One region of the Vibrio sp. SCP2 genome, then DNA from elsewhere that is predicted to be linked to it. Evidence: predicted binding sites of a transcription regulator. Region 1 holds the regulator's gene; each other region holds the start of a gene.
The links. The regulator PurR, encoded in region 1, represses purine synthesis genes. The targets are predictions, from matches to a motif close to TNANGNAAACGTTTNCNTNA.

Region 1 (7,821 bases):
TGGTGATGCGATCAAGCTTCATTTGCAGACCAAACAGAGTTTCTGCAATAAACTCCAGCTCATCATCACCATAAACCAGTTCTTGAATATCAAGAATCTGCGTCTGTAGCTCGTCGCCAGCGGCTTGAAGCGTATCTTGTAGCTCTTTGAGGGTATTGGATGTCTCAGAAAGCAACGCTTCACAGTTGTTGATAGCGTCGCGCCAGTCTTTGTTTAACAGTTCAGCAATCTGAATCTTAACCGACTGCTGCTGCTCATCCATCACACGCTGGTTCAGATCGATCTGATCAAAGATCTCTCCCACTGAGTACTTAAGCACACCATAGACGTTCTTACGCCAATGACCTGGCGTTCCGCCCTGACGCGCAGACTCAATTGCCTTCGACATTTCGTCAGCAACCATTGAAAGCTGGATCGAGAGCTTAAGTTTAGAGAACTCGCGATGTCGGACGTAGTAATCGGTAATCCCTATCGCAAGCGGTGACAGGCGATAGATACTGGCGCCATCGGTCACTTCACTGGTAAAACGGCTAATCAGTCGTTGTTTGACCATTTCGTTAATCGCGTTGTTAGCGCGAAACGCCGACGCGTCACCCGTTTCTTCAAATAATCGGGTAACAATGGTAAACGCATCATGCAATTCACCTTCACCCAATTCTTCATCGAACCTTTCATTACTGAGCACAGCAATAGCGATTAGAAATGCCAGTCGCTCTGTTGTCAGGTTCAATGAGAAATCATGCTGCTTAACCCAACCGACCAATTCATCGATCGGCTGCTCAGCATTTAGAGTCATCTCACTCATTGTTAGTCCTGCTTATCTTTCTTTTGTGCCCATACATGTATGTATCGACCTAACGAGAGGTATGGCTCTTCTCTGCACAGTTGTCTTTCTAGTGCCAACACATCTTCATACTGGTAGTCGCCCATGTACTCCATATTGCCTATGTAGTCACTAAAGCAGCGGATACCAGATTTGCCACAAATTGAAAAACCAGCGTCTTCAATCCACTGGTAGACCTCTTCAGGTTTTAAGCCTTTTTGCGGCTGTAATTTAAATCTTTTGCGATGCGGCATTCCGTCTAATACATGAGGAATGTTACCGCACACGACATTCTTGTAGACCAAACCATGGTGGTTATAGAACATAATAGAAGCCATACCACCCGGCTTTACTTGTTCTAGTACTTTCTCTAGCGCAGGTTTAGGATCCGCTAACCACTCCATCACCGCATGAAACAGGACCACATCCACTTGGGATTCTAGGTGCTGGTCAAGCGATTGGACTGGCGAATGAATGAAGCGATACTGCTCAAGCAGGCCATTTTTTGCAATATCCTGCTCTGCCAATAGCAACATTTCAGAAGATAGATCACATAACGCGACATGATGTCCGAGCTTAGCTAGCTTTTGCGACATTTGTGCCAAACCGCCACCCGCATCTAGCACATTGAGTTGCTGATTTGCCCCATCAACAGTATTAAGTATCTGTTGAAGATCTTCCCAAACAATGACTTGGCGAATCTCTCCTTTGTCAGAACCGTAAATATTTTTTGCAAATTTGTGGGCAATATCGTCGAAATTGCGGTCTTCAGTCACAGCAGCTTAGGTTATCATGTCTAATCGTGCTGCTATTCTGTCATAAGAAAAGCAGGAATAAAGAGGCTTTCTCTTAAATTATAATCAATTGATGTTTTTTCGGACTATTTAGTATGTTTGAGCTGAAAAAAGTTGTGTCTTCTCTACTTATGCCGCTTCCCGCGATGCTAATAATCGGTCTATTCGGCTTAATGTTGATCATGTTTACCCGTAAACAGAAGACAGGCTGCTTTGTTGTTCTATTCTCTTTCATCGGTATCTTCCTCATCGCTTTTCAACCCGTTTCTTCTCGTTTGTTGATGCCGCTTGAACGCCAATACTCGGCCTTTTTTCCGGTCGACCAATCGATCGATTACGTTATGGTGCTCGGCAGTGGTCATGTCGTAGACGATAAGATCCCACCCACTTCTGAATTAAGCCGAACCGGTTTGATGCGCCTTGCCGAAGGTATTCGCATCATGCGTATTTACCCTGGGTCTAAATTGATTTTATCTGGCTATGCGGGCGGCTCTGAAGTGAGCAATGCCCGTATGATGGCGAAAGTGGCTCTCGCCCTTGGCGTCTCGAAATCTGACATTATTCTGTTAGAAACCGCCAAAGATACTTGGGAAGAAGCGAGACAAGCGGCAGCATTCGTTAATACCAAAAAGCTGGTTGTGGTGACTTCAGCAAGTCATATGGAGCGTGCTCTGAATGAATTCTACTCTGCAGGATTAAAGCCGTACCCTGCACCGACCAATTACCTTGCGCATGATAAAGTTACGCAAGCATGGGCTAAATACACGCCTAAAGCGGTGTACTTGGAGCAAACCGAGCGTTATTGGCACGAAACCTTAGGTCAAATTTGGCAAACGCTTAGGAATTGGGCGTCAGATTATGAAGAGCAAGCGCTGCAAGCCGCTGAAAGTAAAGTTTGATTTTTGATACCAATCAGAATAAGAAATCTAGATAGAAAAATACCGAGGCAAGCCTCGGTATTTTTATGTCTGTTAGCTTGGTGTTAGGGTCTATTGACCTTAGTCACCGGCAAACATATAGCCTTCGCCATGAACGGTAACAAAGATTTGTGGATTCTTTGGATCGAATTCCATTTTTGCTCGCATGCGACGAATCAAGACATCGATGGTGCGATCGTTTGGCGCATCAACACGGTGGCTGATCATGTTTAAGATACGTTCGCGGCTGAGAACCTGATTTGGATAAGAGGATAAAGCCACAAGCAGTTCATATTCTGCTTTAGTCAGCTTAACCGGCTCACCGTTACGACTCAGTGCACGGCGCTGAACGTCAAACGTCCACTCACCAAAGCGAACAACATTATCATCTTGCTTCGCTGCGCTGTCAGAGCCCGACGAGTTACGTGCAGCGGAAATTCGCCACAGTAAATTCTTGACTCGAACCAATAGCTCGCGTAATTCAAAAGGTTTAGTGACATAGTCATCGGCACCCATTTCGAGACCAACGATTTTGTCGATGCAGTCCGTGCGTCCTGTTACCAGGATAATTCCAATGTCTGATTGACTGCGAAGTTCGCGAGTTAGCATTAATCCATCTTCACCGGGTAGATTAATATCCAACATCACCAAATCAATCGCGTTGCTTTGTAGCATGTCTCGCATCTGCTCGCCGCTTTCTGCTTCGCTGACTTGGTAACCTTCATTCTGAAAGTAGCCAACGAGCTTACTGCGAGTCACTACGTCGTCTTCTACTACTAGTACGTGATAACTCATCTGCACCACTTAATTTGCATTGGGAATAGTTCTATCATTTATTCTATTCATAAATAGTAACATTTCTAGTATTTATCACTTTAAAAACGAGAAAGATGATTTTTTATTGATTCAAGACAAAACCGCCGCCTTTGTTAATAAATGCTCATAATTCATCTTTTATTGTCACGTAAGCCATTACCGCTATTCATTTTTATTAGTTACACTAATAGGTAGTTATTTTGGGAGTGATACCTAATGCAAGAAATCAAAGCATTCAACGAGAAACGTGCGGAAATCTATTGGTGGCTTTCAAGCCTTTACGCCAAAGAGTTAACTGAAGAGAACCTTGAGCAGTACCATTCAGCTCAAATCCGCTCTTTCCTTACTGGCCTTGGCGAGAATGCCGCTCTTAAACCGTCGATTGATCGTGTCATTGATGCACTTAATCGCTTAATCGATCGCGAAGATGCACAACTAGAGCTTGCTGCTGATTTTTGTGATCTATTTTTGAAGTCTGACCGCGACTCTGCACTACCTTACGCTTCAATGTACATTGGAGAGACTGGCCTGCTTAACGACAAACCAGCGAAAGAGATGGAAGCGTTAATGCTAGAGCATGGTGTTGCTGTCGATGAAGGCTTAAATGAACCTGCTGACCATATTGCCATTGAGCTGGATTTTCTCGGCAACCTCATCATTCGCTCTAATGAGCTTGAGCAAGAGCGTCATATTGAAGAAGCACTGATCGAGCAAGAGGGCTTCATTCGTCAGCACCTTCTAAGTTGGACCCCTAAGTTTTCAGCTAAGTGTCAAACACTCGATGAGTTCGGTTTTTACTCGGCGATCGCTTCTCTCACAGTGGCATTCTTAGAGTTAGATTGCACATACTTAATTGGTGAATAGAGTCTGACAATGTGAACTGACACAGGTCAGTTCGAAGAAATGTGTTTGCCCTAAGTCGGATTGCGGTCTAAAATCGTGACCGCAAACGATAAAAATGAACTATTCAAATACAAACCGCTAAATAAGAGCGGTTTTTGTGTTTCTGATACTTTCTGCCAACTTATTCTAAACTGAATATATTCTCGTGGCAGTCATCGACAGGACAAAATTTATGGCCACTATTAAAGACGTTGCTCGCCTTGCTGGTGTTTCAACAACCACTGTGTCTCACGTGATTAACAAAACACGCTTTGTTGCCGAAGCGACACAAGAAAAAGTGATGGAAGCGGTAACCGAGCTTAATTATGCACCGAGTGCAGTTGCTCGTAGTCTTAAGTGCAACACTACTCGTACAATCGGTATGTTAGTGACGCAATCGACGAACCTATTTTTCTCAGAAGTTATCGACGGCGTAGAAAGCTACTGTTACCGCCAAGGTTACACCTTGATTCTGTGTAATACAGGCGGCATCTATGAAAAACAACGCGACTACATTCGCATGCTGGCTGAAAAGCGCGTAGATGGCATCTTAGTGATGTGTTCAGACCTGACCGAAGAGCTGAGCGAAATGCTTGATCGCCACAAAGATATTCCAAAAGTAGTTATGGATTGGGGCCCAGAAAGTTCTCAAGCAGATAAGATCATCGATAACTCAGAAGAAGGCGGCTACTTAGCAACCAAATACCTAATTGAACGTGGTCACACTGACATCGCTTGTTTAAGTGGTCACTTCGAAAAAGCAGCATGTGTTGAGCGTATTAGTGGCTTTAAGCGTGCCATGGCCGAAGCGGAACTACCGGTAAATGAAGATTGGATTCTTGAAGGTAACTTCGAATGTGATACAGCGGTATTGGCGGCAGATAAAATTGTTGCAATGGATAAAAAGCCAACAGCCGTGTTCTGTTTTAATGACACCATGGCACTTGGTTTAATGAGCCGTCTACAACAGAAAGGCATTCAAATACCTCAAGATATCTCAGTAATCGGCTACGATAATATTGAACTGGCCGAGTACTTCTCTCCGCCACTTACAACGGTTCACCAACCCAAACGTCGTGTTGGTAAGAATGCCTTTGAAATTCTTCTTGAGCGAATTAAAGACAAAGAGCACGAAAAACGCGTGTTTGAGATGCACCCAGAGATTGTTGAGCGTAATACCGTTCGTAATCTAAATAAATAACCTTAAGTCAGACGCTTAGCTAGTAGCCGTACTATTGGCTAAGCGTATATCTCTCCTCTATTTATTGAACCAATGTCACATTTATCCTATACAAACGTGATGTTCTGCGCAGAATTTATTTATTCTTAAAGTGTTCGATTAATGCCACGAACAGGGCAAACCATTCCGAAAGGATGGGACGCAAAGCCTCCGGCCTTAAACAATTTATTGTCTGGTAGCGGGGTTGCCGATGGCGAATATGCAAACTGTCATACCGCTTTTACTTGCACTCGTATGACACCTTACTGACAATGTCTCTGCATAATTTTGCTAATCTCTCGGACCTGCATTGGTGGCGTATACTTATACACCGAGAAAACACAGCATGGATAAACCAATACTAAAAGACTCAATGCGTTTATTTGAGCAGCTAGGACATATCAAGTCTCGCTCAATGTTTGGTGGCTTTGGCATTTTTGCTGATGACACTATGTTCGCACTTGTCGTCAACGATAAGCTTCACGTACGCGCGGACGCGGCTCTCGCTAAACAGTTTAAATCTCAAGGGCTAGAACCTTACGTATACAAAAAACGCGGCTTTCCCGTAGTGACGAAGTATTTTGCGCTTTGTGATGACTGGGCAGCAGACGCAGGTAAAACGTTAAAGATTGCGACTGTCGCTTTAAAAGCAGCAAACCAAGAGAAGCAAACCCAATCGCAAGCGAAGCCGAACCGTTTGAAGGATCTGCCGAACTTAAGGTTAGCGACTGAGCGTATGCTCAAGAAAGCAGGTATAGACACGGTTGAAAACCTAGAAGAAGTGGGTGCCGTACACGCTTTTAAGGCTATACAGTCCACACACTCTGCCGATGTCAACATCGAACTTCTCTGGGCTTTAGAAGGCGCAATTAAAGGCACACACTGGTCGGTAATCCCACAAAGCCGACGTCAGGAGCTGTTAACGCAAGTCAGCTAATCCAATACAATATATGTAGAAGAAGTCAGCCTTAGTGCTGACTTTTTTTATTGCTTTTTATCTGCAGTTTGAAATTTGTCGCTTGCTTTCCCTGTCTTGTCTAGTAACACTAATATTTGATATCCATGAAATTAAATGGAGCTGCTCAACATGAATAAAAAGATCATCCTAGGAATTGTTTTCGTCGCTTTGATTGTTTTGCTTGGCGTTAATTTTGGCCAGTATCTCACGCTAGAAAACGCTAAAGCCCAACAAGCAGAGCTTGCAGCATTTATCGCTGACAACTTTACTATTGCAGCTGCTAGCTATTTTATCGCCTATGTTGCCATCACCGCTTTCTCTATTCCTGGCGCTGCGGTCGTGACTCTTTTGGGTGCTGCCCTTTTCGGTTTCTGGACGAGCTTACTGCTAGTTTCTTTCGCTAGCACCATAGGTGCAACACTCGCATTTTTGAGCAGCCGATACTTGTTGCGTGATTGGGTACAAAGCAAATTTGGTGAAAAGCTCAATGCCATCAACCAAGGCGTTGAAAAAGATGGCGCATTTTATCTGTTCTCACTGAGATTAATTCCAGTGTTCCCATTCTTCCTCATCAACTTGTTAATGGGTTTAACACCTATCGCGACGGCTCGATTCTATTTGGTGAGTCAACTCGGTATGTTGCCTGGAACAGCCGTTTACTTAAATGCCGGGACACAACTGGCTCAAATTGACAGCTTGTCGGGTATCGTCTCTCCAACCGTTTTAGCCTCTTTTGCACTTCTCGGCTTATTCCCGGTGATTGCTAAATGGGTCATGGCGAAAATTAAGAGCTCCCCTTCAACATCAAATGGAAATGCTTAATGAGGATATATTCTGCATCGACACCTACTGAAGCTCACATTGTTTGTGAGCTTCTTAAGTCTCAACAGATTGAGTGTGAAGTTCGTGGTGAAGGCGTGTTTGGGCTCCAAGGTGAAATACCTTTTGGCGAGAGCAGCGAACCTTATGTCTGGCTACTCGACCCAGATCAAGCCAAGCACGCCAATACGGTTATCGAGCAGTTTAACAATGCGGATGTTGGCAGTAATTGGCGTTGCAACCAATGTGGGGAAATGAACGAGCCTCAATTTGGCGCATGTTGGCAATGCGGACAAGCAGCACCTTAACCGATTTTAGGCGCTTCAATTTGCTGCTGAATAAATGAAATCGAATGGTGATTGAACTCTTCTGGGCGCTCAACGTTACATACATGGCCGCAATCGGCAATCTCAAGTAACTTGCTCTTGCGATGTGCAGCAACCATCTCTTTGACAGGCTGAATAAACATATAGTCTTTCTCCCCCATCAAATAGAGCGTTGGGATAGGCAGTTCTCTATCCTTAAAATACTTCATCAGTGGATTAACTTCCGAAGTGAGAATAAACCAACGCTTAAACTCTTTCTGGCAAAGC
Region 2 (7,821 bases), on a different contig from region 1:
CTCTAGGTTTGATATAATACCTAAATCAAACTTTGTTCATGCCAATAACGTTATGTTCAGATAAATGATGGGATTGGCTTAAATACTCGAAATATTGGATAGACGCATGAAAAACATTTTTGCTGCCGCTGTTGTGGCTATTACTCTTGCAGGTTGTGCATCTGAACCCACTCAGCAAGACAACTACATGGACGCTTCTTTCGAACTTTGTAACACTGAAGTGAAAACTTACTCAGTCAGTGACGATGGTCGAGTACGCATTGTATGTGCTGATGGCTCTAAGTTTGCTCTTCGCACAGAAGCAACGCTAGATACTATGCGTGATATCAACGCTGACTACTGTAGTGGTGAAGGTCTATCTAAGTTCAACGAAAGCACTAAGTACTACCAGTTCCGTTGTAAATCTGGTGAGACAATCAGCGTAAACAAATAAGCTGAACTAAGATCTGAAACGGCAGCCCAACAAGGCTGCCGTTTTTGTTTTGTACCTATCAGAAAAACAGGTGCTCAGACATTGATTCTGGTTGGTATTGGAGACATAAAAAAACACCTCCAGCAGGAGGTGTTTTCGATTAAGCAGAAACCTAATTAAGCGTAAACTGGTAGACGCTTACAAATTTCAAGAACCTTAGCTTTAGTCGCTTCGATAACTTCTTCGTTGCCGATGTTATCTAGAACGTCACACATCCAGTTCGCTAGATCTTTTGCATCGTCCTCAGTGAAACCACGGCGAGTGATTGCTGGAGAACCTACACGGATACCAGAAGTAACGAATGGGCTACGTGGGTCGTTTGGTACTGAGTTTTTGTTTACGGTGATGTTTGCTGCACCTAGTGCTGCATCTGCATCTTTACCTGTAATGTCTTTGTCGATCAGATCAACTAGGAACAGGTGGTTCTCTGTACCGTTAGAAACGATTTTGTAACCGCGCTCTTGGAACTGAGCAACCATAGCTTTTGCATTCTTAACAACGCGTGCTTGGTACTCTTTGAACTCTGGCTCCATTGCTTCTTTAAATGCAACCGCTTTGCCCGCGATAACGTGCATTAGAGGACCACCCTGACCACCTGGGAATACAGCAGAGTTCAGTTTTTTGTACATCTCTTCGCCAGCGTTAGACAGGATTAGACCACCACGTGGACCTGCTAGCGTTTTGTGTGTCGTTGTTGTCACAACGTGAGCGTGTGGCACTGGCGTTGGGTATACACCTGCAGCAATTAGACCTGCTACGTGAGCCATATCAACAAACAACCAAGCACCTGCTTTGTCTGCGATTTCACGCATGCGAGCCCAATCTACGATTTGAGAGTAAGCTGAGAAACCACCGATAATCATCTTAGGCTTGTGCTCAAGAGCCAGTTGCTCCATTTCGTCGTAGTTGATTTGACCCGCTTCGTCGATACCGTAAGGAATAACGTTGTAGTGCTTACCAGAGAAGTTTACTGGTGAACCGTGAGTCAGGTGACCACCGTGCGCTAGGCTCATACCTAGAACTGTATCGCCTGGGTTTAGAAGTGCCATGTAAACAGCACTGTTTGCTTGAGAACCAGAGTGTGGCTGTACGTTTGCATACTCACAACCGAAAAGCTCACATGCACGGTCGATAGCAAGAGCTTCTGCTTTATCTACGTACTCACAACCACCGTAGTAACGCTTGCCTGGGTAACCTTCAGCGTATTTGTTAGTTAGCTGAGAACCTTGAGCTTCCATTACACGTGGGCTTGTGTAGTTTTCAGAAGCGATTAGTTCAATGTGTTCTTCCTGGCGAAGAGTTTCTTCTTGGATTGCTGCGAACAGTTCCGCATCGTAATCTGCGATGTTCATATCACGCTTTAGCATCTGTATCTCCTGACTCAGATTAAGACTTAAAGTTTTAAAAAACTGATTTATGACCTCAATACCGACGTTTTTACCTGACGCAAACGTTTGCATTAAGCTAATGACGCGCATTCTACATAATTTGATCTAGGTCATAAAGAGAAAATTGAAATTTTTCTCATGCAGTTTTTTCATAATGCTTTACAAGGAATGTCATATTGAACATTTCTCCAAATGATGACTTAGAAAAGTGTCAATTTTATCCTTTACACTCCGTAAAACGATAATTACATAGGTTTACCTTAATTTTCCCTCTCAAGCTACCGAAATCCTCAATTTTTAAATAGTATGCACGCCAATATTCAGCAGTTAAATTTTAAATTGATGGAAAAACACTCAAGAAGAGAAGACTGGATCGCAATTCTGACCGGGACTTTTCTGGTTGCCCAAGGGGTTTTCTTTTTACAATCAGCGTCATTGCTCACTGGCGGCACAACCGGACTGGCACTGTTAGCTAGCCAGTTTGTTTCGTTCTCTTTTGGTACTCTCTACTTTATTGCCAATTGTCCTTTTTACCTTTTGGCATGGAAACGATTCGGTTCGCGTTTTGCTTTTAATAGTGCGATTTCTGGCGCCTTGGTCTCTGTATTTGCCGATCACCTCTATTTAGTGATTAGCTTAGATACCATTAACGAAGTCTACTGTGCAGTCGCAGGTGGTTTATTAATGGGATTGGGGATGTTGATACTCTTCCGCCATCGCTCTAGTTTGGGCGGTTTCAATGTTCTATGTCTGTTTATCCAAGATAAATTCGGCATTTCGGTTGGAAAATCTCAGTTAGCTATCGATTTTACAATTTTAGTCGCATCGTTTTTCTTCGTGTCACCGCAAATTATCGTGCTTTCTATCATTGGTGCCATTGCACTTAACCTTGTGTTGGCAATGAACCACAAGCCAACCCGTTATAGTGTGAATTACGGTTAGAAACTGGATAACTGGATAACTGGATAACTGGATAACTGGATAACTGGATAACTGGATAACTGGATAACTGGATAACTGGAAAGTTTTTGAGGGTTGATACATGGTATCAACCCTTTTTATTTTGGAACGCTTCGCTATGGATTCGGGATGCGGGAACGAAAAACTCTAGAAGGGCGAAGCCCGATCCCGTTTTCCCGAAACGAAGTGTTCCATAGGGCAACGCCCGTTCCGGCCCCTTTACTCCAACTCTCCGTGCGAGACACGTGCTTTCACATCGTGGCTTAGTTCTTTGTTTAGCTCTGCTTCCACATGACCCGGCGACTGAGTCGTAGCTGAAATCAAGCGGTACATAGCAGGGATAACGAACAGAGTTACCAAAGTTGCGAAACCCATACCAAAGAAGATCACCGTACCTACAGCCACTCGGCTTTCATAGCCCGCCCCCGTCGACATAATTAGCGGTATAGCGCCAGCAAGAGTCGTAAAGGCCGTCATCATGATAGGGCGCAGGCGACGCGCAGACGCATCAACAATAGCCTTCTCAAACTCAATGCCGCGATCGCGAAGCTGGTTAGCAAACTCAACAATCAAGATACCGTTCTTAGTTACCATACCGATCAACATGATCATACCAATCTGGCTATAGATGTTGAGGCCTTGTCCCATCACAAACAGTCCAAGGAAGCCACCAAACACTCCCATAGGGACGGTAAACATAACCACTAATGGGTTGATAAAGCTTTCAAACTGCGCAGCAAGAACGAGATAAGCCACCAGCAGCGCTAAACCAAACACAACTAAGATACTCGACTGGTTCTCTTTATAATCTTTTGACTCACCAGAGTAGCTCACCGAAATGTCACCCGGTAATAGTTCTATCGCTTGTTGATCTAAGAAATCGAGCGCATCCCCTAAGGTATAACCGTCAGAAAGGTTGGCTGTAATCGTCACGGCCTTCTGCTTATTGTAGTGCGATAGACGAATCGAGGAGGCAACTTCTTCAATCTTAGTGACCGCGTCAAGAGTGACCAATTCACCAGAAACGGTTCGCATATAAATTTGGCTCAGATCCGCGGCATTGTTAAAGCTGTTCTCATCACCACGCAGGTAAACGTCATACTCTTCACCGCGCTCAACAAAGGTCGTCTCACTCTTACCACCCAACATGATTTCAAGTGTTTCCGAGATCGCTTCCACGCTAATCCCAAGCTCGGCTGCGCGCTGTTTATCTACTGACACAACTAGCTCAGGCGTTCTTTCCGAGTAGTTGATGTCTGCGCCTTCCATAAATGGCGAGTCTTCAGCAAGTTGCTCTAGTTTTTCCGCCCAAGTTTTAAGTTCAGCATAATCAGAACCACCGAGAACAAACTGAACAGGTTCGCTAGAGCCACCACGGAAACCTGGCATAAATGGGAATACTCTAACATCAGCGATACCCGCTAGCGCTTTGCGAACTTCGCCCAAAGCTTGCTGTGCGGTGATATCACGATCATTCCAATCTTCAAGGATCATGATAACAAAGCCCGTTTGGTCGCCCGCATTACCGCCAAAAGCTGGCGATTGAATGCTAAAGGATTTGAGGAAGCCCTGCCCAAGCAGAGGCATCAAGCGTTCTTCAATGATATCCATGTTTGCCGCCATACGGTTGTAACTGGTTGCATCAGCACCGCGAGCAAAAGCAAAGATAACACCGCGGTCCTCTGAAGGCGCTAATTGAGCAGGAACCTGCTGCATGAGTCCCCAACTACCGCCGACACACGCCATGATGACAAGAGGCGCCGCCCATTTCCAACTCAGCGCCCCTTTCAGAACCTTACGATAGCCTGATTCAAGGTGGCTAAACATATTGTCGATAAACAGATTAAAGCGGTTTGGTTTAACATTGGCTTTTAGCAGCTTGCTGCCTAAAACTGGCGTTAAGGTTAATGCGATCAACGAGGAGAAGATCACCGACATCGCCAACAGTACCGAGAACTCCGTGAACAGTAAGCCGACCATGCCATCCATAAAGGAAATTGGCAGGAAGACCATGACTAGCACCAAGGTCGTCGCTACAACCGCGAAACCCACTTCGCGCGTCCCTTTGTAAGCAGCGAGCAGGGGTTTCTCTCCACGCTCAATATGGTGGAAGATGTTCTCAACGACCACAATCGCATCATCTACAACCAGACCAATCGATAGGATCAAAGCCATTAAGGTGATGAGGTTGATCGAGAAACCAAAATAGTAAGCGGCGATAAAAGATGAAATCAAAGAAACAGGAACGGTTACGGCTGGGATTAACGTCGCTCTTGCTTGGCCGATAAAGATGTACAGCACCAAGATAACAAGACCACCGGTAATAAACAGCGTGCTGTAGACTTCCGCAATTGAACGCTCGATAAACACAGTTGAATCATAATCGATGGCTAAGCGCGTTCCTTCAGGCAAGAACTGTTGAATATTCTCGACTTCTTTGTGCACTCTCGTCGCAACCTCAAGCGGGTTCGCATCCGATTGGGGTACGATACCCATACTTACGTTAACGACACCATCACTTTTAAAGGTCGAGTTTTCGTTCTCTGCGCCAATGAAAACATCCGCCACATCTTTCAGATAGATTGGCGAGTTATCTGAAGCGCGCTTGACGACCAAATACTCAAAGTCTTCAGCTTGGTTATAGCTGCGAGCAGTACGAACAGACATAACGATTTGATCGTTACGCACTTCACCGCCTGGATTTTCAACGTTCTCACTGCGTAAGGCGGTTGTAATATCGGATGCCGTCACGCCCCGCCCTGCCATTTGGTCAGGTTTAAGCTTAACGTACATCACCTTATACAAGCCGCCGGAAACATCAACTGAGCTCACCCCTGAGATAAGGCTAAAACGGTCAAGTAGCACTCGGTCAACGTAATCGGTTAACTGTGTCCGATCCATCTCGGATGAACTTAGGTTGATATAAAGAGAGGCTTCACCGGAACCGTTGTTCTTAAAAACAACCGGGTCATCGGCTTCATCAGGCAATGCGCGCTGAGCCCTTGCTACCGCATCTCGAACGTCACTGACACCCGTATTCAGATCGTAGCCTAGCTCAAACGTAATAGTGATTCTCGAACTACTATTACGCGTTGTTGAGGAAATTTCATCGATACCACTGATACCCGAAAGCTGATCTTCAAGTACCGACGTTATCTGGCTTTCAATGATGGTTGCCGAGGCCCCATCGTAACGTGTGTTGATCGAGACCACAGGGCTTTCGATATCTGGCATCTCGCGCACCGCAAGCTTGCTAAATGAGACGATACCAAACACACACAGTAGAAGGCTGAGTACAACCGCAGCAACAGGCCTCTTTACTGAAACATCAGATAACAGCATTAGTTAGACCCTTCTTGGCTCTTTTGCGCGTTTTTAGGGCGGCCATCGCTGCCTAACTCAGAAACAGCTACACCATCACGCATATTGACGATACCTTGCACAACGATCTTATCGCCGATAGAAAGCCCTTCTTCAATGACGACTTGGTTATCGACGCGCGCACCCAAAATAACTTCTGTACGTGTTGCCGTCCCCTCTTCAGTTACGACATAGACGAAACGCTTGGTTCCCGAATATTCGAGAGCTTGAACCGGAATGATAGGTGCTTCAATGGCAGGAAAGTCCATTGCAGCCGAAACTAACATACCCGGCTTTAACTGCTGCTCTGGATTAGAGAAGTGAATGCGAACCCGCAGGTTCAAGGTTTCTTGGTTAATGCGAGAGTCTATACCGACCACTTCACCACTGAAGGATTGACCTTGCCACGCTGCCGTCGTTGCGGTGACTTGCATACCATTAGAAAGTTGCGACAAATAACGCTCTGGCACCTGAAGATCCAAACGCATGATCGATAAATCATCTAAGCTCAATAGCTCTGTGCCCGCGCTCACCATCTTACCGCGGCTAAAATCAATAAAACCCACCGTTCCTGAAAACGGTGCGCTGATATATAAATCGTTAAGATCAGCATTAGCAGCATCTAAACGCGCTTTGGCGATGTCGACACTTGCCTCTTGCGCATCGATCTCTGTTTGAGTAATCGCATTACGCTTAACCAAACGCTCAAATTCTTTAAGTTTACGTTGCTCATCTTTGAGATACGCTTTCGCTTCAGCCACTGAAGCCTTAGCTCTGTCATCGTCAAGTTGAATCAACAGTTGCCCTTCTCGAACAACTTGATTGGCTTTAACGGCAATCACGTCAACTTTACCAGCCACTTCAGGAGAAATGATAACGGACTGCTCTGCATCCAATTTACCGACGAGTACAAGAGACTGGGATACTTGATGGGTTTGTACTTGCTCAGTGACAACAGTTACCTTCGATGGACCTTGTCTCTTGGCATACGATGTAGGAGCAGCAGCCAAAATAGACAGAGACAATAAACTCAGAACAATTTTATTTTTCATGGTTAGATTCTGCATAGATAAACTAGACATATTGTATCCGGTAATTCGCATTCTGAACGTCAACTAATGTAAAGAGCGAGAAATATTATGTAAGTAAAGCCGTTGATTGTTTGAGCTTTATGGTTAATTCCTGCCATCTTTGCCCAAAAAGGCATCATTCAATTCAAAATTATAAGAAAACGCTTTACAGCTTTTACGAGTTTGCTATGATGCGCTCCGCACTTGAGAGATGTGTTGGGAAAACATCACTTAAGCCTATTCCTTGATTGAGAATAGGAAAACACCCTGGAGGGGTTCCCGAGTGGCCAAAGGGATCAGACTGTAAATCTGCTGGCACTGCCTTCGATGGTTCGAATCCGTCCCCCTCCACCATATTTCTTCTTATGACTACTTTGAGTGGATAACCCATTCAATAAGTTGTGAGAAACACTTGAATAGTGTGTTGGGAAAACATTACCAAGTATAAAATACCCTGGAGGGGTTCCCGAGTGGCCAAAGGGATCAGACTGTAAATCTGCTGGCACTGCCTTCGATGGTTCGAATCCGTCCCCCTCCACCATATTTTCTTATAATAGTCTGTTCGGTGGAT
Region 3 (7,821 bases), on a different contig from region 1:
TTCACCTTTAAAGTGAATTTCAGGCTTGTCTGAGTTGATGTTCATGTAGCAACGAAGTGCATCGATGACTTTTACCTCATGGCCACGGTTTTTTGCCGCTTCAATCAAACGCTTGGTTGAGTACAAGCTAGCGTTACGAGATAAAATACCAATTTTCATTATTTGCTTTCCTCGAAAGGGACTAAAAACGATTCAACAGGGTCAACAACGATGCGGTTGTGCATTGCTGTACGGCCTAACAACATACGAAAAGCCATGTTTTCGCGATTGGTTAAAGTAATTTCAATTGGCCAAGTTTCGCCTCCGATGCTCAAATCAGAGCTGATCACATAACGCGATTCTTCATGGCCACCTGAGTCGCGAACGATACGCTCATCAATGACTTCAGACTCACACATAATTTCTACGTCCGTATTATGCTGAATTGGGTGGATCCAGAAGCGAACCCATTGAGCTTCGTCCTTCTTAAAGCTCTCTACTTTGAATGCGTGTAAACACGAGGTCTTGGCTCCGGTATCGATTTTTGCATTAATTTTGTCAATACCAAGGCTCGGTAGGCTGAGGGTCTCTCGCCAACCAACAAGTAGTTTTTCTTTCATCGCAGTAATAATAATTTAGAGAGTATTTAAGATGCTCGATTGAAGTGAGCATCCCCAACTTAACACGGTCGTTTTATGCCGAGTGTAGTGCCTGAAGAGGGCAGAGAATTTACCCTTAGGTGCTTCAAGGAGGGCGACTGTAGCAACCATGATTCGCGCTGACTAACGAAAAGAAATCACCGTGACGACAAAAAATATTTATGGTTTAGTGAGGGACAGAAATAAAAAAGCCAGCTTATGCAAGCTGGCTTTTAGGATTAGATTTAGTAATGGAAATTACGCTTTTTCAGGAATCGCTTCTAGTAGAGCAACCATTTGATCCCAGAATAGGGCAACCGTATCAATTTTCACTTTCTCATCTGGTGAGTGTGGGAACTTGATGGTAGGGCCAAATGATACCATGTCCATATTCGGGTAAGGTTCTTTGAACAGACCACATTCAAGACCAGCGTGAATAACCATGATGTTTGGCTTATGGCCGTAGATGCCTTCGTACATGTCACGGAAGATAGCCATGATCTCTGAGTCTGCGTCTGGTTTCCAACCTGGGTAAGCACCAGAGAACTCAATTTGAGCGCCTGCCAGTTCAGCAACAGAAGTCAGCATGCCTTCTACTTGTTGACGGCCAGAGTCAATCAAAGAGCGAACTAAGCACAACACTTGGATTTGGTTTGCTTCAGTGGTCACGACACCCACATTTAAAGACGTTTCAACTACGCCTTCAATTTCATCGCTCATGCGAATCACGCCATTAGGGCATGCATTTAATGCTGCGATGAAACGTTGCTGATCGGCAACCGCTAGTACCTGTGTCTCTGTGTCGATCGCTTCGTTGAATGAAACGATGTCTGTTTCTACTTTACCTAGTTCAGTGCGAAGTAGGTTAGTGTAGAACTCGAACAACTCAGCAAGCTTGGCTTCATTTTCTGCTGGTACTGCTACCGTTACGAACGCTTCACGAGGAATAGCGTTACGTAGGCTACCACCTCGGAACTCGACAAGACGAAGGTCAAGTTCTTGTGCGTGACCTGCTAGGAATCGAGCAAGTAGTTTGTTGGCATTGCCACGACCAGTGTGAATGTCACAGCCCGAGTGACCACCTTTTAAACCTTTTAGGATCAGTTGGCGAGTTGTAAAGCCTGCTGGAATCGCTTCGCGTTTGATATCGAAAGTCATTTCACCATCAATACCGCCAGCACAGCCCATGTAGACTTCGCCTTCTTGCTCTGAGTCAGTGTTAAGAAGAATATCACCTTCTAACCAACCCGCTTCAAGACCGAATGCACCTGTCATACCTGCTTCTTCGTCTACCGTTAGCAGCACTTCAATTGGACCATGCTTGATTTCTGTTGAAGCCAGTACCGCAAGACAAGATGCCATACCCATACCATTGTCGGCACCGAGTGTGGTTCCTTTCGCTGTTACCCATTCACCGTCAATGTACGGTTGAATCGGATCTTTTGTGAAGTCATGATCTGTGTCTTCATTCTTCTGTGGCACCATATCGATGTGTGCTTGCAGAACGACACCTTTCTTATTTTCCATACCCGGTGTAGCTGGCTTCTTGATGAAAACGTTGCCTGTTGGATCACGGCGAACATCTAAGCCTTGCTCTTTAGCCCAATCAACGATGTATTGTGCTAGGGCTTCTTCGTGTTTTGAAGGGTGAGGGATAGAACAGATCTTATCGAAAAATTGCCAAATTGGAGCAGGTGATAAGCTGCTGATTTCAGAATGGAATTCAGACACGGATGACTCCTTAAAAAGAATAACGCCAGATTATGTGTTTGGTTTCTGCCATTAATCTGGCACAAAAACCTAAATCTGACCTATTGGGTAGAGGAGCACAGAATAGCACTCCCTGACTAAAGGGTGTAGTAAAAGCGGCAAGCAAATGTTTCGGTGCAATCACAAATTGTAGATTCTGGTTGACACGCCCTGTGCAACTGAATGGGTAGTGTTTGTACTAAATCCAAACAATAAATTGATATAACTGTAATTAAATTACAATATTCATTTGATCTAAGTCAGTTTTTAAACTTTTTGTGACTTTTGTCACTTTTATGCTTGTAATTAAATTTCTTTGAGGTATATTTGTAACCAACTTCGAAAGCGAAGAGAAAATGCTCAAAGGATGAGTCCGATTTGTCGCCTCCACGGAACTGAGAAATCAATATTTGTAATCTGTTTTAATTGATTTAGAAGGTGATAGTTATGAAAGGTTTACCAAGTGCAGCGTTCTGGCTAAACAGCTCTGTTTACACAGGCAGCTTTACTTACCCAACAAGCTTCGGTTACTAAACTCTAGCTTGTGACACTCGAACAGTTTGTTCACCCCTATTATTGGAATTTTTTTACAGCCTTTAGTTGCTGACATGATTCAACCGCCACTCAAATTGAGTGGCGTTTTTTTATCTAAGCAAAAGTGCGCTCACAATTTGCCCACAAACTCTGTGGTTTCCCGTCGCTAACTCCTATCTCTCTATTTTATTCGCATAAACACATATTGCCTTACGCATAAATATCCCAAATGCCATTGAAAGTTTATGACATGGTATAAAAAAACACCTTTTTGAAATTCAAATCATCAATGATTTTACTTTATGAAATATAAAGTATTTTTCTTTATGCCATCATCTAGCCCTTGTTTGAAAGCGGCAATGAACAGTAGAAATATTGATTAGAGTCTTAATTCTATCTGGAATTTACTATTTGATGACTTTATAATTCGAGCCAATCGATTACGCAACCGTTTACTTTTTACCCTTTTAGGATTCGATTATGTTCGAAAAACTGTTCAAACTCAGTGAAAACGGCACAAACGTCAAAACTGAGATCATTGCAGGTGTGACCACCTTCTTGACGATGGCTTACATCATCTTTGTCAACCCTGCGATGCTTGCAGACGCTGGTATGGATAAAGGCGCTGTATTTGTTGCAACCTGTCTTGCTGCGGCGATTGGCTGTTTCATCATGGGCTTCGTTGCTAACTACCCAATTGCACTTGCACCTGGCATGGGACTTAACGCCTTCTTTACCTATGGCGTTGTTCTCGGTATGGGCCACTCATGGCAAGTCGCTTTAGGTGCCGTTTTTGTTTCCGGTATCATCTTCATGGCTTTGAGTATTTTCAAGGTTCGTGAGTGGATCATTAACTCGATTCCTATGTCATTACGTACGGGTATCTCGGCTGGTATCGGCTTGTTCCTTGCGTTTATTGGCCTACAAAACTCAGGCATTGTGGTTGATAACCCAGCGACATTAGTTGGTCTTGGTCATATCACTGGCCTGCAACCTGCCTTAGCGGCATTAGGCTTCTTCCTAACGATTGGCTTGGTTTACCGTGGTGTTCGTGGCGCGGTAATGATTGCGATTCTAGCGATCACAGCTTTGGGTTTGATCGTTGGTGACGTTCAATGGGGCGGTATTATGTCAGCGCCACCAAGTGTTGCTCCGACCTTTATGCAAATGAACATTGCTGACGTCTTCGAAGTTGGCATGATTTCAGTTGTATTCGCTTTCCTATTTGTCGACCTATTTGATACAGCGGGTACTTTAGTTGGTGTTGCGACAAAAGCGGATCTGATTAAAGAAGATGGCAAACTGCCTCGTCTAAGCAAAGCGCTACTTGCTGACTCGACAGCGACCTCTGTAGGCGCAATGATTGGTACGTCTAGCACCACTTCTTATGTTGAGTCTACGGCAGGCGTTGCCGCGGGTGGTCGTACAGGTCTGACTGCTGTTGTCGTTGGCGTGCTATTCCTTCTGGCTCTGTTTTTCTCGCCACTGGCTGGCATGATTCCAGCGTACGCTACCGCAGGCGCACTTTTCTACGTAGCTATTCTAATGATGTCTGGTCTGGTTAGTGTTGACTGGCGTGACTTAACAGAAGCGGCACCGGTTGTTGTAACTTGTCTACTTATGCCACTGACTTACTCAATTGCAGAAGGTATTGCGCTTGGCTTTATCTCATACGCTGCAATTAAACTACTGAGTGGCCGCGGTCGTGAAGTGTCGATCAGCGTATGGGTACTATCAGCAGTATTCATCATTAAGTATTTAGTGGCTTAATTTCCGCCTTAGCGAAATCGTTCGCTAAATGTCGGCAGCACACTATTTTTCGCCATAACGGAGTCTCTGTTATGGCGATTATTTTTGCCACAGGGATAAATTCCCCATTGGTATTGTATAGCGCCTGCGTTAAAATAAACGTTTGCGTAGCTTTTCCCCAGACTTGCCTGTTGCAATCGTCCAAACTTCAATGACGTGTTGAGGGGATGCAGATTTTAAAACTATTAGGTTATTACAATGAGTAAAAAATTCATTATCACTTGGGACCAAATGCACACACTTTGTCGTGAGTTGGCGGAAAAACAGATGCCAGCAGAGCAATGGAAAGGAATTTGGGCGGTTAGCCGTGGCGGTCTAGTACCGGGCGCAATCTTGGCTCGTGAGCTAGGTATTCGTCATGTTGATACTATCTGTATCTCAAGCTACGACCATGACCATCAACGTGATATGACTGTTGTAAAAGCACCAGAGGGTGACGGTGAAGGTTTCCTAATCGTTGAAGACCTAGTAGATAGCGGTGATACAGCACGTAAACTGCGTGAAATGTACCCGAAAGCAAAACTGATCGCAGTATGTGCTAAGCCAGCAGGTGTTGAGCTACTTGACGACTACGTGGTTGATATTGCTCAAGACACATGGATCGAGCAGCCATGGGATATGTCAATTCAGTACATTGAGCCAATCAATCGCAAGCAAAAGTAACTGATTGAGCAACATAGCGACACTTTCTTGATAAATGACCCTTTCTTGGGTCATTTTTTTTATTACTATTTAATAAACGTAATTATTTAGGTCATCGCCCATGTCTGAGGAAGTCAGTAAGAACCTCTCGGAGTCTCTGTTTGCTAATCATAAACAAGCCAAAGAGACTTCGGCGCTCACGCAATATATGCCAACCAGTGAAACCTTTTTAGATCAAAAGCGAGAAGAGGATGGCTTCAAGTGGTATCGCAACTTGCGTCGTATGCAATGGGCTTGGCAAGGCCTTGATCCTATCGAGATTGAAGCTGTGCTGGCCAAAATTGCTGCTTCCAAGCATTCGCGTACCCATGATGAGTGGCTCGATACCGTGATGGGGTACCACAGCGGTAACTGGACTTATGAGTGGATTAAATTGGGCATGCTGCACCAAAAGCGCTCTGCTAAGCTAAAAGGCGAAGAGGCCGCTGATGAAATGTTTAATGCCTCTTTGTGCTTTAGTATTGCGGGCTACCCACACTTAAAGAACGATAACTTGGCGACTCAGGCTCAAGTGTTAGCAAGCAGTGCTTACACCGAAGCGACAAACAAAACCAAGTACATAGTTAAGCGCATTGAAATCCCGTATCAGCGAAAAACCATCGTCGCTCACTTACACTTAACCAGCACAGATAAGCCTCAACCTGTGGTCATGGTCAGTGCAGGATTAGATAGCTTGCAGACGGATCTGTGGAACCTGTTTAAAAACTACCTCGCTGAAAAGAACATCGCGATGTTGACGGTTGATATGCCCTCAATAGGCCATAACACTCATTGGAATATGACTGAAGATACCTCTTGCCTTCATCAAGTGGTGTTAAATGAGTTGTACAACATTCCTTGGGTTGATCATCATCGTGTAGGCTTGATTGGTTTTCGCTTTGGTGGCAATGCGATGGTGCGTCTATCGTTTATCGAGCAAGAGAAAATTAAAGCCTGTGTCTCCCTTGGCGCGCCTATTCATGATGTGCTCTCTTCACCAGAAAAACTTAAGAAAATGCCCAAGATGTATTTAGACATGTTGGCATCACGTATAGGTAAGAATGCGGTCGATATTCATAGCTTGGCTGGGCAGCTAATGGCTTGGTCGCTCAAGGTGCAAGGTATTCTTGGTAGCCGTAAGACGCGCGTGCCGATCCTAGCGATGAGTTTAGAGAACGATCCTGTGTCACCCTACAGTGATAACCAAATGGTGGCGCTGTTTAGTGACTATGGTAAAGCGAAGAAAATTAGTGCCAAGACAATTACACAAGGATATGAGCAATCCCTCGATTTAGCGATCAAGTGGTTGGAGGAGGAGCTAATTAGATGACATTTCGACTAATTTAGACAACACTTAAATATACGGGCTACCCAGACTTTCTAGTCCGGAGTCGCTCTGTATAAAAATAAGGAAATGAATATGGAGATTCATTATGTCTGAACAGACGAAAAGTCCGACCCATTACCGCTTATTGTCGACACTGAGAGCTATTGGTCCTTACTTACGAGAATCACAAAGTAAGGAAGACGCCTATTTATTTGACTGCTTATCTGTATGCGTCAATGACAAGAAATCACCAGAGCAGCGTGAATTTTGGGGCTGGTGGTTAGAGCTGGAGCGCAATGGTGAAGCGTTTGAAGCGCGTTATCGCTCTGGCCTATACGATTCAACCGGTGACTGGCAAGAGAAGTCTCTGCCCAAGAAAGCGATTGAAGATGTGACTCGAACTCAAGAGGTGTTTCACCAGAAACTGGTCGATACACTAAACAACGAGTTTGAAATCGCCGTCAATATGCACGAAGAATCTGTCGAATTCGTCTAAATTTCTTTGCTTATCATTCTTCTTGACCAAAAAGGCGCTTTTTAGCGCCTTTTCTGCTTGTGAATTTATCAGTAGATTGCTAAAACATCAGGTCTAATCAATCTTTCTCGCCAATGAATGCGATTCTTGATTGTGACGATTTTTATTTTTTTCATAGTAGAAAGGCAATGACTAAACAAAGCGGAAAAGCCTCTCAGTCTCAGACTGTGGTGGTTAAACTAGGTACTAGTGTTTTAACTGGTGGCACATTGGAGTTGGATCGCGCTCATATGGTTGAGTTGGTTCGTCAATGTGCTGAGCTGAAAAAACAAGGCCACTCAGTGGTTATGGTTTCGTCTGGTGCAATTGCAGCCGGACGTGAGCACCTAGGATACCCCGCACTGCCCAACTCTATGGCAAGCAAACAGTTGTTGGCGGCGGTTGGCCAAAGCCAACTTATTCAAACGTGGGAATCATTGTTTGCTATTTATGGCCTAAAAATCGGCCAAATGTTGCTAACTCGAGCCGATCTTGAAGATCGCGAGCGCTTTTTGAATGCACGCGATACGATCAATGCACTGGTAGAAAATGACATTATTCCAGTGGTTAATGAAAATGATGCGGTCGCA

Region 2: a site for PurR is predicted at 1,915-1,934, ahead of glyA (serine hydroxymethyltransferase). Genes of this name have one in related genera too.
Region 3: a site for PurR is predicted at 3,341-3,360, ahead of AC5O63_RS13805 (NCS2 family permease). Genes of this name have one in related genera too.

What each region holds. Positions count from the first base shown of each region.
Region 1 is NZ_JCAFVV010000003.1:404,915-412,735, forward strand. Features, by position in the region: gene mukF (chromosome partition protein MukF) at 1-805, opposite strand, end outside; gene cmoM (tRNA uridine 5-oxyacetic acid(34) methyltransferase CmoM) at 808-1,599, opposite strand; gene elyC (envelope biogenesis factor ElyC) at 1,713-2,516, shown strand; gene torR (two-component system response regulator TorR) at 2,616-3,329, opposite strand; gene torD (molecular chaperone TorD) at 3,567-4,214, shown strand; gene purR (HTH-type transcriptional repressor PurR) at 4,426-5,433, shown strand; cyclic di-GMP riboswitch class I at 5,578-5,664, shown strand; gene AC5O63_RS13000 (TfoX/Sxy family DNA transformation protein) at 5,798-6,388, shown strand; gene AC5O63_RS13005 (TVP38/TMEM64 family protein) at 6,539-7,231, shown strand; gene AC5O63_RS13010 (putative signal transducing protein) at 7,231-7,536, shown strand; gene AC5O63_RS13015 (alpha/beta fold hydrolase) at 7,533-7,821, opposite strand, start outside.
Region 2 is NZ_JCAFVV010000004.1:25,282-33,102, forward strand. Features, by position in the region: gene AC5O63_RS13450 (hypothetical protein) at 107-433, shown strand; gene glyA (serine hydroxymethyltransferase) at 589-1,839, opposite strand; gene AC5O63_RS13460 (YitT family protein) at 2,203-2,802, shown strand; gene vexH (vibriobactin export RND transporter permease subunit VexH) at 3,040-6,162, opposite strand; gene AC5O63_RS13470 (efflux RND transporter periplasmic adaptor subunit) at 6,162-7,232, opposite strand; tRNA gene AC5O63_RS13475 (tRNA-Tyr) at 7,520-7,604, shown strand; tRNA gene AC5O63_RS13480 (tRNA-Tyr) at 7,707-7,791, shown strand.
Region 3 is NZ_JCAFVV010000004.1:95,622-103,442, reverse strand. Features, by position in the region: gene rimK (30S ribosomal protein S6--L-glutamate ligase) at 1-159, opposite strand, end outside; gene AC5O63_RS13820 (ATP-dependent zinc protease family protein) at 159-599, opposite strand; gene AC5O63_RS13815 (aminoacyl-histidine dipeptidase) at 876-2,348, opposite strand; gene vcdP (small protein VcdP) at 2,814-2,900, shown strand; gene AC5O63_RS13805 (NCS2 family permease) at 3,381-4,670, shown strand; gene gpt (xanthine phosphoribosyltransferase) at 4,908-5,372, shown strand; gene frsA (esterase FrsA) at 5,473-6,720, shown strand; gene crl (sigma factor-binding protein Crl) at 6,824-7,213, shown strand; gene proB (glutamate 5-kinase) at 7,381-7,821, shown strand, end outside.